4 regions of the Priestia sp. SIMBA_032 genome follow, and region 1 is predicted to be linked to each of the others. Evidence: riboswitches for the same ligand, from Rfam matches in the RefSeq annotation. Region 1 holds a riboswitch; each other region holds the start of a gene.

What was found. Region 1 has a riboswitch for cyclic di-AMP ahead of SB717_RS09970 (APC family permease). Riboswitches for the same ligand answer to the same signal wherever they lie in the genome.
Region 2: it holds a riboswitch for cyclic di-AMP, as region 1 does, so the genes downstream of both, SB717_RS17175 (dicarboxylate/amino acid:cation symporter) here and SB717_RS09970 (APC family permease) in region 1, are expected to answer to the same signal.
Region 3: it holds a riboswitch for cyclic di-AMP, as region 1 does, so the genes downstream of both, SB717_RS17840 (potassium channel family protein) here and SB717_RS09970 (APC family permease) in region 1, are expected to answer to the same signal.
Region 4: it holds a riboswitch for cyclic di-AMP, as region 1 does, so the genes downstream of both, gltT (glutamate/proton symporter GltT) here and SB717_RS09970 (APC family permease) in region 1, are expected to answer to the same signal.

Annotation. Positions count from the first base shown of each region.
Region 1 covers NZ_JAWRXD010000002.1:791,122-794,314, reverse strand. The annotation lists gene SB717_RS09970 (APC family permease) at 57-1,883, opposite strand; cyclic di-AMP (ydaO/yuaA leader) riboswitch at 2,047-2,187, opposite strand; gene SB717_RS09965 (N-acetylmuramoyl-L-alanine amidase) at 2,379-3,193, opposite strand, start outside.
Region 2 covers NZ_JAWRXD010000005.1:25,372-28,564, reverse strand. The annotation lists gene SB717_RS17180 (aspartate aminotransferase family protein) at 1-16, opposite strand, end outside; gene SB717_RS17175 (dicarboxylate/amino acid:cation symporter) at 125-1,360, opposite strand; cyclic di-AMP (ydaO/yuaA leader) riboswitch at 1,541-1,695, opposite strand; gene SB717_RS17170 (NAD(P)/FAD-dependent oxidoreductase) at 2,297-3,193, opposite strand, start outside.
Region 3 covers NZ_JAWRXD010000005.1:151,567-154,759, reverse strand. The annotation lists gene SB717_RS17845 (TrkH family potassium uptake protein) at 1-711, opposite strand, end outside; gene SB717_RS17840 (potassium channel family protein) at 715-1,374, opposite strand; cyclic di-AMP (ydaO/yuaA leader) riboswitch at 1,499-1,643, opposite strand; gene SB717_RS17835 (carboxymuconolactone decarboxylase family protein) at 1,759-2,217, opposite strand; gene SB717_RS17830 (Lrp/AsnC family transcriptional regulator) at 2,338-2,793, shown strand; gene SB717_RS17825 (peptidyl-prolyl cis-trans isomerase) at 3,082-3,193, opposite strand, start outside.
Region 4 covers NZ_JAWRXD010000031.1:14,278-17,470, forward strand. The annotation lists gene SB717_RS30950 (undecaprenyl-diphosphate phosphatase) at 1-741, shown strand, start outside; cyclic di-AMP (ydaO/yuaA leader) riboswitch at 1,015-1,154, shown strand; gene gltT (glutamate/proton symporter GltT) at 1,261-2,520, shown strand; gene ytvI (sporulation integral membrane protein YtvI) at 2,734-3,193, shown strand, end outside.

The DNA of each region.
Region 1 (3,193 bases):
AATTTAAAAATTAAAAACCTCCAACATACAAGTTGGAGGTTTTTAGTCATGGTTCATTATTTTTTAAAACGATACGGTACAGTTGTAACAATTACATTTTTACGGTAAAGCAAATGTGCTTTTAACAGCAGACTGGACTGATTGTGAAGGATGTTTTGCCAACTTTTTTTCGTGATGAATTGCGGAATAACGACCGTAATAGCCATATTATTTTCCCGTGCTTTTTCCTCAGCCATATCAATGAATCGAAACAGCGGCCGCACTAAGCTGCGGTATTGAGAATGAAACGTAACAATACGAATATCAGGCTGCCACTTCTCCCACTTCTCCTCCATTCTCTTTTCGCTTTCTCGATCAAAGGCCACGTGCACTGCAATAACGGTATCGCCAATCGTTCTTGCATAATTTAATGAATTTTCTACTACTTTTGTCATTCCTGCTACAGGAACAATGACCACACTTCCTTCAAGCTTTCCAATCTTTTCTCCTTGCTTAATGCGAAGCTGCTCTCCTACCGCTTCATAATGCGTATGAATGCGATGAAAAATATAAACGATAACCGGTAAGAAAACGAGAACGGACCACACTTGTGAAAACTTCGTTGTAAACAAAATAATTAACACCGTTAATGTAATGAGTGCACCAATTAAGTTAATAATTAGCTTTCCTTGCCAGCCGGCCGGCTTTTCTCTAAGCCATTTGACAATCATTCCTGTTTGAGAAAGCGTAAATGGAATGAACACTCCAACTGCATAAAGAGGAATTAATTGTTCCGTTGCTCCTTTAAAAGCTACAAGTAAGACAATAGAAGCAATTCCCAGAGTCACAATTCCATTAGAATAGCCTAGTCGATCGCCACGAATTTGAAACATTCTTGGCATGTATTTATCAGACGATAAGTTTACAGCAAGCAAAGGAAAAGCTGAAAAGCCCGTATTCGCCGCTAGCACTAGGATTAGAGCTGTGGTGCCTTGAATAAAATAATAAAATCCATTTCGTCCAAATACACTCGATGCAATTTGTGATACAACCGTTTCATCTGCTTTTGGAGAAATGCCAAGCCAATAAGCTAAAAACGTGATGCCGGAGAATAAAACGGCTAAAATACCGCCCATCAGCATTAATGTATGAACAGCATTTTTTGCACCTGGATCTTTAAAGTTAGGCACTGCATTTGAAATAGCTTCTACACCAGTCAATGCCGAACAGCCTGACGAAAAAGCTTTTAATAATAAAAATAAACTAATACCTGGCACCACTGTACCGAGAGATGTATGAAGCTCAGGTGAAACTTGACCTGTCACTATTTTGAAGAAGCCCACCGCTATTAACAAAATAAGAGCAATAACAAATAAATAAACCGGATAAGCTAATACAGAAGCGGATTCTGTTACACCTCGTAAATTTAAGACGGTAATAAAAATCACCAGCAAACACGCAATTACTACATTATAATGATGCAGCGTTGGAAAAGCCGAAGTTAAAGCATCGGTTCCTGCTGAAACACTCACGGCAACTGTTAAAATATAATCTACTAACAGTGATCCCCCAGCGATAAGCCCAGGATTTTCTCCTAAATTGGTTTTCGAAACAATATAAGCTCCTCCGCCTTGCGGATACGCATAAATAATTTGACGATATGAAAGAATTAAAGCCGTCAGCAGCACCAATACCCCAATCGCAATTGGAATTGAATACCAATAAGCAAGGACGCCGACTGTCGCAAGTACAATCAAAATTTGTTCTGTTCCATAAGCCACTGAAGATAAGGCATCTGATGATAAAATAGCCAGTGCTTTAAGCTTACTAAGCTTTTGATCGCCTAACTCTTTTGTTTTGAGCGGCTTTCCAATCAATAATCTCTTGAGAACTGAATAGTTCACGTAATTTCCCTCCGATGATTGCTTAGCTACTATTTACTGTTCGTTGCTAAGCTCCGTTACAAGTTGACGAATAAGTGATATTATTCCTAAAAAAATACCTTTTTATGTTAAAAAAGCGCACAAAAAAAACACTAAGGGTTCTCAGCGTTTTTACACAGCTTAAACCTCCTCTCCAAAACGCTTATGGGGTTAGCTGTCGGATTCGGGCTATGAGAGTAGCCCTACCTTTAAAAAAGGATTCACCCCAAGTGACAATGCACAAATTTGGGTCCCCCACTTCTGACGAATTAAGCGATAACAGGTCAATATAATTTTCGGTTAAAGAGTATGATTGATAACATGTTTCTTTCATAACTATCCTTTGTTCTTAGATAATATACTCCCGTACAAATGGTTTGTAAAGCATTATTTTACGTAAACTAGAAAATAGTGCTTAAGGCGCTTTTAAGGGGAAAACAAAAGGCCTTCTGCCTGCTTGCAGAAGACCTTCTTGCTTTAACTTTTTGCTTTTAAAACGGCTGCTAGCTTGTTTTTTGCTTGAGGACCATAAATGCCATCTACATCATAAGGAAGATACACAAGCTGAAAACGTCTGACTGCATCTTTCGTTTGTACTCCATATATTCCGTCTACTGACCCTGCTTTAAAATTCACCGCGTTTAATGCTCTTTGAAGCTGTTTCACAGCTTCTCCAGAATCACCTTGTTTTAAAATTCCATTTGGAAGTGGATATTGTTCCGAAGGTAGTGTTGGTGTTGGTGAAGTTCCTGAAGGAATAACAATTGTTTTTCCAACCTGTAGGGTTAAAGGATCAGAAAGCCCTGTATTCGCTTCTTGAAGCGCTTGTACTGTTATTCCGTACTTCTGTGCAATACTGTACAGCGTATCTCCTTGCTTGATCATATACGTTTTTGGACCCGGTTCAGAAGGTGAAGGATTTGGATTTGGTGTTGGAACTGCACGACGAGGTAAATTTAAATAGACGGCAATTCCTTTTGCATACGATTCACCCATGCTTTTTAAAAATGCTTCGTTTTGAAGAAGTACTGCATCTGTGCTGTTATCAATAAAGGCTATTTCAGTGAGAACTGCGGGCATATTTGTTAAGCGAAGCACCGCATAATTGGCTGATTTTCGTCCGCGATTCGGATGATTATACGACAACAGCGTTGGCTGTACTTGGCCATGTACAATTGATTGAAACGCTTTACTGGCATTGCTGGCGCTTCTATAAACATAATCTTCGTACCCTGTTCCTCCACCGGCATTTACGTGAATAGACATAAATGCATCTGCCCCCCACGAATTAG
Region 2 (3,193 bases), on a different contig from region 1:
CATGAGTTTTATTCATTTCCGCACTCTCCTTTCAAACATACACTCTTATTAAACTGTATGCTGAAACGAAGAGTTTCTTGCCAATAAAAAAAGCCCTAGCATATAGCTAGAGCTTTTACGCTTATTAAGCTGATTGCGTTACAGATTTATCGATACGTTTTGCTTCTGACTCAGCCACAATAACGGCACACGCAGCGTCTCCCGTAATATTTACAGATGTACGAAGCATGTCAAGCAAGCGATCAATTCCAATAATCAATCCGATACCTGCTACAGGCAAGCCAACCGAACTCAATACCATTGCTAGCATAATGAGACCAACTCCCGGCACACCTGCTGTACCAATACTAGCAAGCACCGCTGTCAATACAACCGTCACAAGAGCACCCAGCGACAGGTCAACGCCGTATACTTGTGCAATAAAAATAGTCGCGACACCTTGCATAATTGCCGTTCCATCCATGTTAATGGTAGCACCTAATGGCTGGACAAAACTGCTGATGGACTCCGGGACACGAAGATTTTTTTGAGCCACATTCATTGAAATCGGAAGCGTTGCATTACTGCTTGATGTACTGAATCCAACTGTCATCGCAGGAGCAAAACCTTTAAAAAATTCAATAGGATTACGTCTGGCCATAAGAGCGACTGATCCCCCATATGTTACAATCGAATGGATAAACAGTGCGAGCACGACTACAATCATGTACAGCCCCATCGCTTTAATTGCCTCCCAGCCTTGACTTCCAACCGCGGTTGCAAGAAGCCCAAATGTTCCGTAAGGAGCAAACTTCATCACTAGATTTACAAGATACATCATCAATTCATTGCCTTGCTCAAGTAAATTGTAAAGCCCTTTTGTTTTACTTCCAAGCATCGTAATACCAAAACCGATAAAGATAGAGAAAACGATAAGTTGAAGCATATTCCCTTCAGCCATCGCTTGAATTGGGTTGACTGGAATCATATTTAAGAATGTCTCTCCAACCGGCGGTGCTTTTTCGGCTTCAAAAGAAGCGTTTTTTGTATCAAAAGATCCAAACGTACCCGGTTTAATTGCATATGCTAAAATTAAACCAATAATAATCGCAACGGTTGTTGTAACTAGGAAGTAGGAAACTGTTTTAGCCCCGATTCTTCCTAGTTTTTTAGGATCTCCTAAACCTGCTACACCTAACGTGATAGAGAAAAACACAATTGGTACAACAAGCATTTTAATTAAGCTTAAGAAAATTTGGCCAAGCGGTGTAAACAAGTACTTGTCCAGCGGAGCAAAAGCACTTGGAGCAAAAGCATTGATCAACACTCCTACAACAGCACCAGCAATTAGCGCGATAATAATCTTTGTCGATAGCTTCATAGATTTACCTCCCATAAATAAATTATATTAGAATGATTCTAACTACCATACTTATTTTACCATGCATTGAGAGCGATAACACTCGAAATATACAATATATTAAAAATTTTCAGATTAATAGTTTAGGAATATTTTTAGCTATACAAAAAACCATGAGAATATCATGGTTTCATAGACCTGTTATTCCCTCACTGAATGCTTACGGAGTTAGCTGTCGGATTCGGGTACGTGAGTTACCCTACTTGATTTATTCAAGATTCACCCCAAGTACACTACGTACAAATATGGGTCCCCCGTTCTCTTATAAAACAAAAGAGATTAAGCAAATAATTTTCTTTAATATTTTTGCATGATAATAATTCTTACTTTAATTAAAATTCATTTTATATGTTTCTGTCAAGTTTTTATTCAAAAATAATGCAGGATTTTATCATAAAAAGTTGAGAATTGTTATATTTTAAAATATTTACATCATATTTCAATAAACCACAAACAGTTATTTAACAAGACTTAAAATCTAATGGATAAAAAATTAATTCAAAAAATAGTTTGTAAAGTGAACTTTCTCCTCATTAAATTACATTCATAAATTTGCATAATTATTCTAACACCCGCGTACTTTACTGCTTTCATAAATATTTTACTCAACAAAAAATAACTCTTTCCAACTGTTGATTTTATCCTTGTATTGCTTGATATACCCTCCCTAAAATTTCACTGAATTTATTGATGCAAAGAAATGGACATTGTCAATTCGCCTTATTCTATTTAATTCTGCTCACGATAGAAGGATGTATTCCGTCATACTTTTTAAAAAAGAGCGGGTAATTATCATATAAAACTATCGGAGTTGGAGCCGTACAAGTTCTTTATCTTTTACTTAGTCGCTTTCGTTATTTAACACATAAAAAAAAGAGGCCCTGACGGCCTCTTTTTTTATACAGTAACAGGTTCAGAACTTGCTTTGCGATTCTTTAATTTTTCAACAATGTCACGTGCTACCCACACACCGCACGCACTTGCCTGCGCGAGTCCTCGCGTAATACCAGCTCCGTCTCCTCCCACGTATAAACCGGAAATTTCAGTTTCAAACTTATCATTTAACTTCGGACGGGCGGAGTAAAATTTCGCTTCCACACCGTAAAACAGCGTATGTTCAGATGCTAACCCAGGCGTTACATGATCCAGTGCTTCTGTCATTTCAATTAAGCTTTTCATCGTATTGTAAGGAAGCACTAAGCCTAAGTCACCCGGTACAGCTTCTTTTAACGTTGGTTCTAAAAAGCCCTCTTTAATTCGAGTTGCTGTTGAACGACGGCCCTTTAAAATATCTCCATACTTTTGAACAACCAGGCCCCCGTTTGACAGCATATTAGCTAATCTTGATACTTCGTGCGCATATTCGTTCGGCTGATCAAATGGATCCGAAAATTTATGAGAGACAAGCAGCGCAAAGTTCGTATTTTGACTTCCAAGCTTCGGATCTTTGTATGCGTGTCCATTTGCTAACATAATACCTGAATGATTCTCTACTACCACATGTCCTGAAGGATTGCTGCAGAACGTTCTGACTCTTGTACCTACAGACGTATTATAAATGAATTTCCCTTCGTACAAGTGCTTGTTGATTTCTTCCATAACAACGTTAGATGTTTCGACTCGAACTCCGATGTCCACTTGATTGTTAATCATTTTTAAACGGCGTTTTTTTAGTAAGTCGCTCATCCACTTCGAGCCGTCTCGACCTGGTGAAACAACCACTTTATCAGCCGTAATTCTTTCACCATTCTTCAATTCGATACCGCGCACGATATGCTGACCATCTTCTTTTTC
Region 3 (3,193 bases), on a different contig from region 1:
CATGGCAATCATGTTAATGGCGAAAGTGCTGATAATCATAATTTTTGAATGTAGCGTTAGTTTTTTATACGATTTTTTCACCCACATATCAGCAAGTACTGTAAACCCTAACCCACCAATGATGAACAAAAAAGAAATCGTTATGTTAATAATAGGATCTCCTACATACTGAACTAAGTTATCAGACAGTAGTCCAAACCCTGCGTTATTAAAAGCCGAAATTGAATGAAACAAGCTAAAGAACAGCCCCTTAGACCATCCGAATTCCGGAACCCAGCGTATCGCTAAAAAAATAAGTGCAATAAACTCAATTAAAAATGAAAAGATGAACAGCCTTTTAACTAGCAGGACAACTCCGCCGACGCTCGTTTGATTTAATGCTTGCTGAACGAGCATACGCTCTTTAAATCCAATTTTTTTACCTAGCATCATAAAAATCAGCACGGCAAATGACATAATGCCAAGACCGCCTATTTGAATTAACAGCATAATAATGGTTTGACCAATGACGGTAAAACGCGTACCTGTATCTACGACGGCTAAGCCGGTCACTGTCATAGCGGAAGTAGACGTAAAAAGGGCGTCTACCCAACGGATTGGCTCATTAGTAGAAAAAGGCATCATCAATAGAAGAGCACCGATAATAATTCCTCCGCCAAAAATGGAGACAAGCAGCTGCGGAGGGGTGAGTTTAATGATTTGTTTTTTCATAAGTTAAACTCCTTCTTCTTCAAAACGGTTCAAATCGCGATTATGTCCGATAACAATAAGCATATCTCCTTGTTCAATTATTTCATGCGCGGTAGGCGAAATCACCATTTCCCCGTCTTTTCGCTGAAAGCCGATAATGTTGCAGCCGTACTTGGCGCGGATATTTAAATCAAACAGCGTTTTATTATGAAGTTTTTTAGAGGCGACAATTTCGACAATACTATAATCCTTTGACAGTTCAATGTAATCAATGATTTTTTCTGACACCACGTGATGAGCAATCCGCTTAGCAATATCCCGCTCAGGGTGGATAACTTTGTCCGCTCCTATTTTCTCCAGCACCTTTTGATGATACATATTCACCGCTTTTACCCATACTTGCTTAACGCCCATATCTTTTAAAAGCATCGTTGCAAGAACGCTTGCTTCGATATCATCCCCAAACGAAATAAGAGCATGATCGACATTGCGAATACCTAGCCCTTTTAAGCTAGCTTCATCAATCGCGTTTGCCTGCACAACATATGTAGCTGAGTTGCTATATTTCTTTACTACCTCCTGATTGCGGTCAATAGCGAGCACATCCACATCCAGGTTAGCAAACTCTTCAACCAAACTTCCTCCAAAACGACCTAATCCCAATACAGCAAACTGTTTTTTCATAATGTATTTATTCCTTTCTTCAACTGCTGTGTGTTCTCTTAGCTTATACTTTTTCTAAAAAATTACATCTTTTTCTTAAAAAAAGCGCAAAAAAACACAGGAAGGCTCCTGTGTTTTTTCACACTCTTCCCCCTCAAAACGCTTGCGAAGTTAGCTGTCGGGTTCGGGTTTTAAGAGTAACCCTACCTTTTTAAGGATTCACCCCGGAGCACAATATGTGCGTAAATAATGGGTCCTCCGCTCCGTAATGGATTAAGCGATTTTTATTTAAATGTCTATGATCTATTTTTTAGAATAATGGATTCGATTCATGATACGTTTCACTTCACGAAAGCTATCTTACTCCTGTCGATTTTGTCTGTCAAGATATTTTTAAGAATGACATCACTTGCCCTGTAAGCTGCAAAAATCATATAAATCTAAACTGACAATGAGTTTGTGAAATTGATCAAACAAATTAATAACAGCCAAAAGCTCTAACAGCTGTGTATCACTGTAAAATTTCTTTAATTGATTCATATCAGCATCCGTCAAATCCCTTGGACTCACCCGGTACACATCAATGAATCGAAACAGCAGTCGATCTTTTTCTTCAATTTCTTCTTCTCTTAATACTTTTTGATTAAGCGTCTTATCACCTACATATGACATGCTCAAACACGTCTCACAGCCATTCACACCCGCTAGATAAAGCCTGATTTTTTCCTTTGTTTCCCTTTTTACTATATCGCTGTTCCAAAGCTTGTCGTATAGCTCATCATACAACCTTTTTACATGTGGAATTAAATTCAGTGCTTTTTCAAAATTTGTTCCCTCTTCGTTTGTTAACAAAACTCTTGCCATTTTTCACTCACTCCTTTTTAATTATTATAGTAAGAAAAATGGAGATTTTAGATAACATATAAAACATATTATCTTCTATTACTAATCAAATGAAATGTTAATAAGAAAGAAGGTTTTCAATTGAAAATTGATGAAATTGACTTATCGATTTTGCAGGCGCTGCAGCAAAACAGCCGTCTTTCCTTACGAGAGCTAGGAAAACAAATTAACCTGTCTCCTCCTTCAGTAGCAGAGCGAGTAAGGCAGCTAGAGAGCTTTGGTGTTATAAAAGGATATACAATCGATATTGATTATGAAAAGCTGCAGTTGCCCGTGTCGTGTTTTATTGAAGTAACCATGAAAAACGGAGAGCACGAGCGTTTTAAACGATTTATTTCTCAGTATCCCTATGCTTTATTCTGTGAACGTATCGCCGGGCAAGCCTGCTTCATTACAAAGCTTCAGCTTCCTCACCTGCACGTACTCGAACAATTTATTAATGAAATCACACCCTATGCCAAAACGATTTCACACATCGCCCTTTCCCATGTAGAGATGTCTTCTACATTATTGAGTCATATAAAAGATGAAAAGTGATTGAAACATATGTTCACCATACTAACGAAAAAATCCGAACGATTCATCGTTCGGATCTTCTTTCCACTAAACTACTTTTGTCCCAGCCTCTTTTATTCATCCAACAGCATAAAAAATAACCCTCCAAAACTGGAGGGTATAAATTTTCCGAATAATGAAAGTTTTACAACTTCATTTTATCAGGTGCCGACATTTCTGTCTACTTAAAAATGTAAAAGAACTCTCTATTAATAGAGAGCTCTTTTACCTGCTTGTTTTTTGAAAACAATCAATCTATATAAAAGGGAACTACCTAAGATTAAAAGTCACATGAAACCTTGGCAGTTCATCCTGGCTATACCGGTTGATATGATTCAAAACAAGTTCTTTCATCATTTCTTCTTTGGCTTCTGATTCCGTT
Region 4 (3,193 bases), on a different contig from region 1:
ATTATTGTGGATGACCTGTGGTTAAATTCAAAAGAATTATTTTCATCTCCAGTAGCTAATACATTTAAAATTGTTATTCAGCTAGGGTCAATCTTAGCAGTAGTTGTTATTTTTAAAGATCGTTTTATTAATTTATTAGGATTAGGAAAAAAACCAGCTGCTCCAATTGGACCGACAAATCGCTTGAATTTAATGCAGGTAATTGTTGGTTTGTTACCCGCGGGAGTGTTAGGACTTTTGTTTGATGATTACATTGATGAACATTTGTTTTCTTTAAATACGGTGCTAATTGGCTTAGTGTTCGGAGCTGTATTAATGATTCTAGCAGATTTGTTTGGACCTAAACGTCCGCGTGTAGAGACGGTGGACCAAATGTCTTATGGACAAGCACTGGGTATAGGATTGTTTCAATGTATTGCTCTTTGGCCAGGTTTTTCTCGTTCAGGCTCAACGATTTCAGGAGGGGTTCTTCTTGGAATGAGCCATAAGGCAGCCGCAGATTTTACATTTATTATGGCAGTGCCAATCATGGCAGGAGCAAGTGGACTTTCATTGGTTAAAAACTGGCAGTATTTCACATCAGATGCACTACCGTTTTTTATTGCCGGTTTTATCAGCGCCTTTATTTTTGCGCTTATATCGATTCGATTTTTCTTAAAATTAATCAATCGCATTAAATTAGTTCCGTTTGCCATTTATCGAATTGTCTTAGCGGCTATTCTATATTTTGTATTTTTATAAAATAAATACGCATGTTTTTTAGTCATTTAAAATTCTAATAAAGACTTAAAAAGCAAGAAAAAGCTATTGCAACATTGCAATAGCTTTTTTGCATAAATATATATTATTGTCTTTTGAAAGCGTTTTATAAACATGGGTATTGACAAAACGTGTCGAAAAATAGTAAATTAATATTTGTGCAGTATAAAGTTAAGTAAAAGTAAGACTTCTGTTTAGTTTTATTGACTGTAAAAAACGTATGACAACGTATAGATCGTTTTAACTTTATAAAAACTGAATAATAAGCTTAATCGTATAGAGCGGGGGAATCATTATCGGCAGTAAAGCTGCCTTGGGGTGAATCCTTACAAAAGGTAGGAAACTCTCAATTCCGAATCCGACAGTTAACCCCGTTTGCTTTATTGAGAGAAAGAGCCCAAAATAGCGTAAGTAAAAGGCTGTTCTTTCTTAAGAATAGCCTTTTTTTGTTTTTTCAGAAAAGTATATACAAATGTCATACATCTTTGGGGAGGTACATCTATGAAAAAAATTCGTTTTGGTTTGGCTACGCAGATTTTTACCGGATTAATCCTCGGTGTTCTTGTAGGGGTAATTTGGTTTAACGATCCGCGTGTAGTAACATACCTACAGCCGCTAGGAGACCTATTTTTAAGATTAATTAAGATGATTGTTATTCCAATTGTTATCTCAAGCTTAGTCGTTGGAGTTGCAGGAGCAGGGAGCGGTAAACAGGTCGGAAAGCTTGGCGTTAAAACCATTCTCTATTTTGAAATTATTACGACTTTTGCAATTATAATCGGTGTATTGGTTGCTAATATTTTTCATCCTGGGCAAGGTGTAGACATTCATTCAGCACAGAAGAGTGATATTTCACAATACGTTGAAACATCCAAACAGCAAGAAGGAAAGTCAGTGGCTGAAACGTTCTTACACATTGTTCCAACAAACTTTTTCCAGTCAATTGTTGAAGGAGATATGCTAGCAATTATCTTCTTTACAGTGTTATTTGCACTAGGAGTAGCGGCAATTGGGGAAAGAGGAAAGCCAGTTGTACAATTCTTCGATGGCGTTTCTCACGCAATGTTTCACGTGGTAAACCTAGTAATGAAGGTGGCACCAATTGGTGTATTTGCTTTAATTGGTGTAACAGTTTCGAAATTCGGCTTAGAGTCACTCCTTTCATTAGGAAAGCTTGTTATCTTAGTTTACTTAGCGTTAATTTTCTTCCTACTTGTTGTATTAGGAGGAATCGCGAAATGGGCAGGAATTAACATTTTCCACTTATTCCGCTATATGAAAGATGAACTGTTGTTAGCATACAGTACATCTAGTTCTGAGACAGTTCTTCCACGTATTATGGAAAAGCTTGAAAAGATGGGCTGTCCAAAAGCTATCGTATCGTTCGTTGTACCAATTGGTTATACATTTAACCTAGATGGTTCTGTTCTTTATCAAGCCATTGCAGCGTTATTCTTAGCGCAGGTGTATGGTATTGATTTAACGATCGTTCAACAGCTGACACTCATTCTTGTATTGATGGTTACATCTAAAGGAATGGCTGCAGTGCCAGGAACATCATTTGTTGTATTACTAGCTACTCTTGGAACAATCGGCGTTCCGGCAGAAGGATTAGCTTTCATTGCGGGAGTAGACAGAATCATGGATATGGCACGTACAGTTGTTAACTTAGTAGGAAACACACTAGCAGCAATTGTGATGTCTAAATCTGAAGGCAAATTTGACCCTAAAAAAGGTACAGAGGTTATGAGAGCCGGCTAATTTATAAATCAAAAAGCTACTTATTCTATTCAAAAAATTAGAATAAGTAGCTTTTTTCATAATAATTCCTTTATTATTATGGAAATTGACCCTATAATATGTAACATCAGGTATAAATATATCCAAATTTTATTCTTACATAAAAGCAGTCACTGGTTCCTTTCTTTATCAATAAATATAGAGATAGCTTAGCTAGTTGGGGGATAGTAGAGTATGTGGAAAAAGCGAATATGGGTCATCGCCTCGATAGTAATCGTATGTTTGTTAATCCCTTACAGTTTACCGATTGTGTTTGCTTTATTAACAGCATTAGCGCTTGAGGGTATTGTTCAAAAATTGCATCAATCTTTTAAAATGAAGAGAGTCTATGCAGTGCTTATGACCTTCATTTTATATGTTGTTTCGCTCATACTTATTGGATTTTTTATTGTTCGGACAATCGTTACGCAAGTGGTTGCTCTTTCAAAAATAGCGCCTTCATTTGTAAAAGAAATCTATGAAACCGCAATTTATCCAACTATTATTAAGTGGAAGTACTATTCGAACGCTCTTCCTACAGAAGTGATTTCTTCTATCGAGCGCACGCTTGAAAAAACCGTAAATTCATTAGATTCTCTATTAAAAAGTACTGTAGAAATCATCATTAGCTTTGCCGCTACTGTTCCTGGGTTTC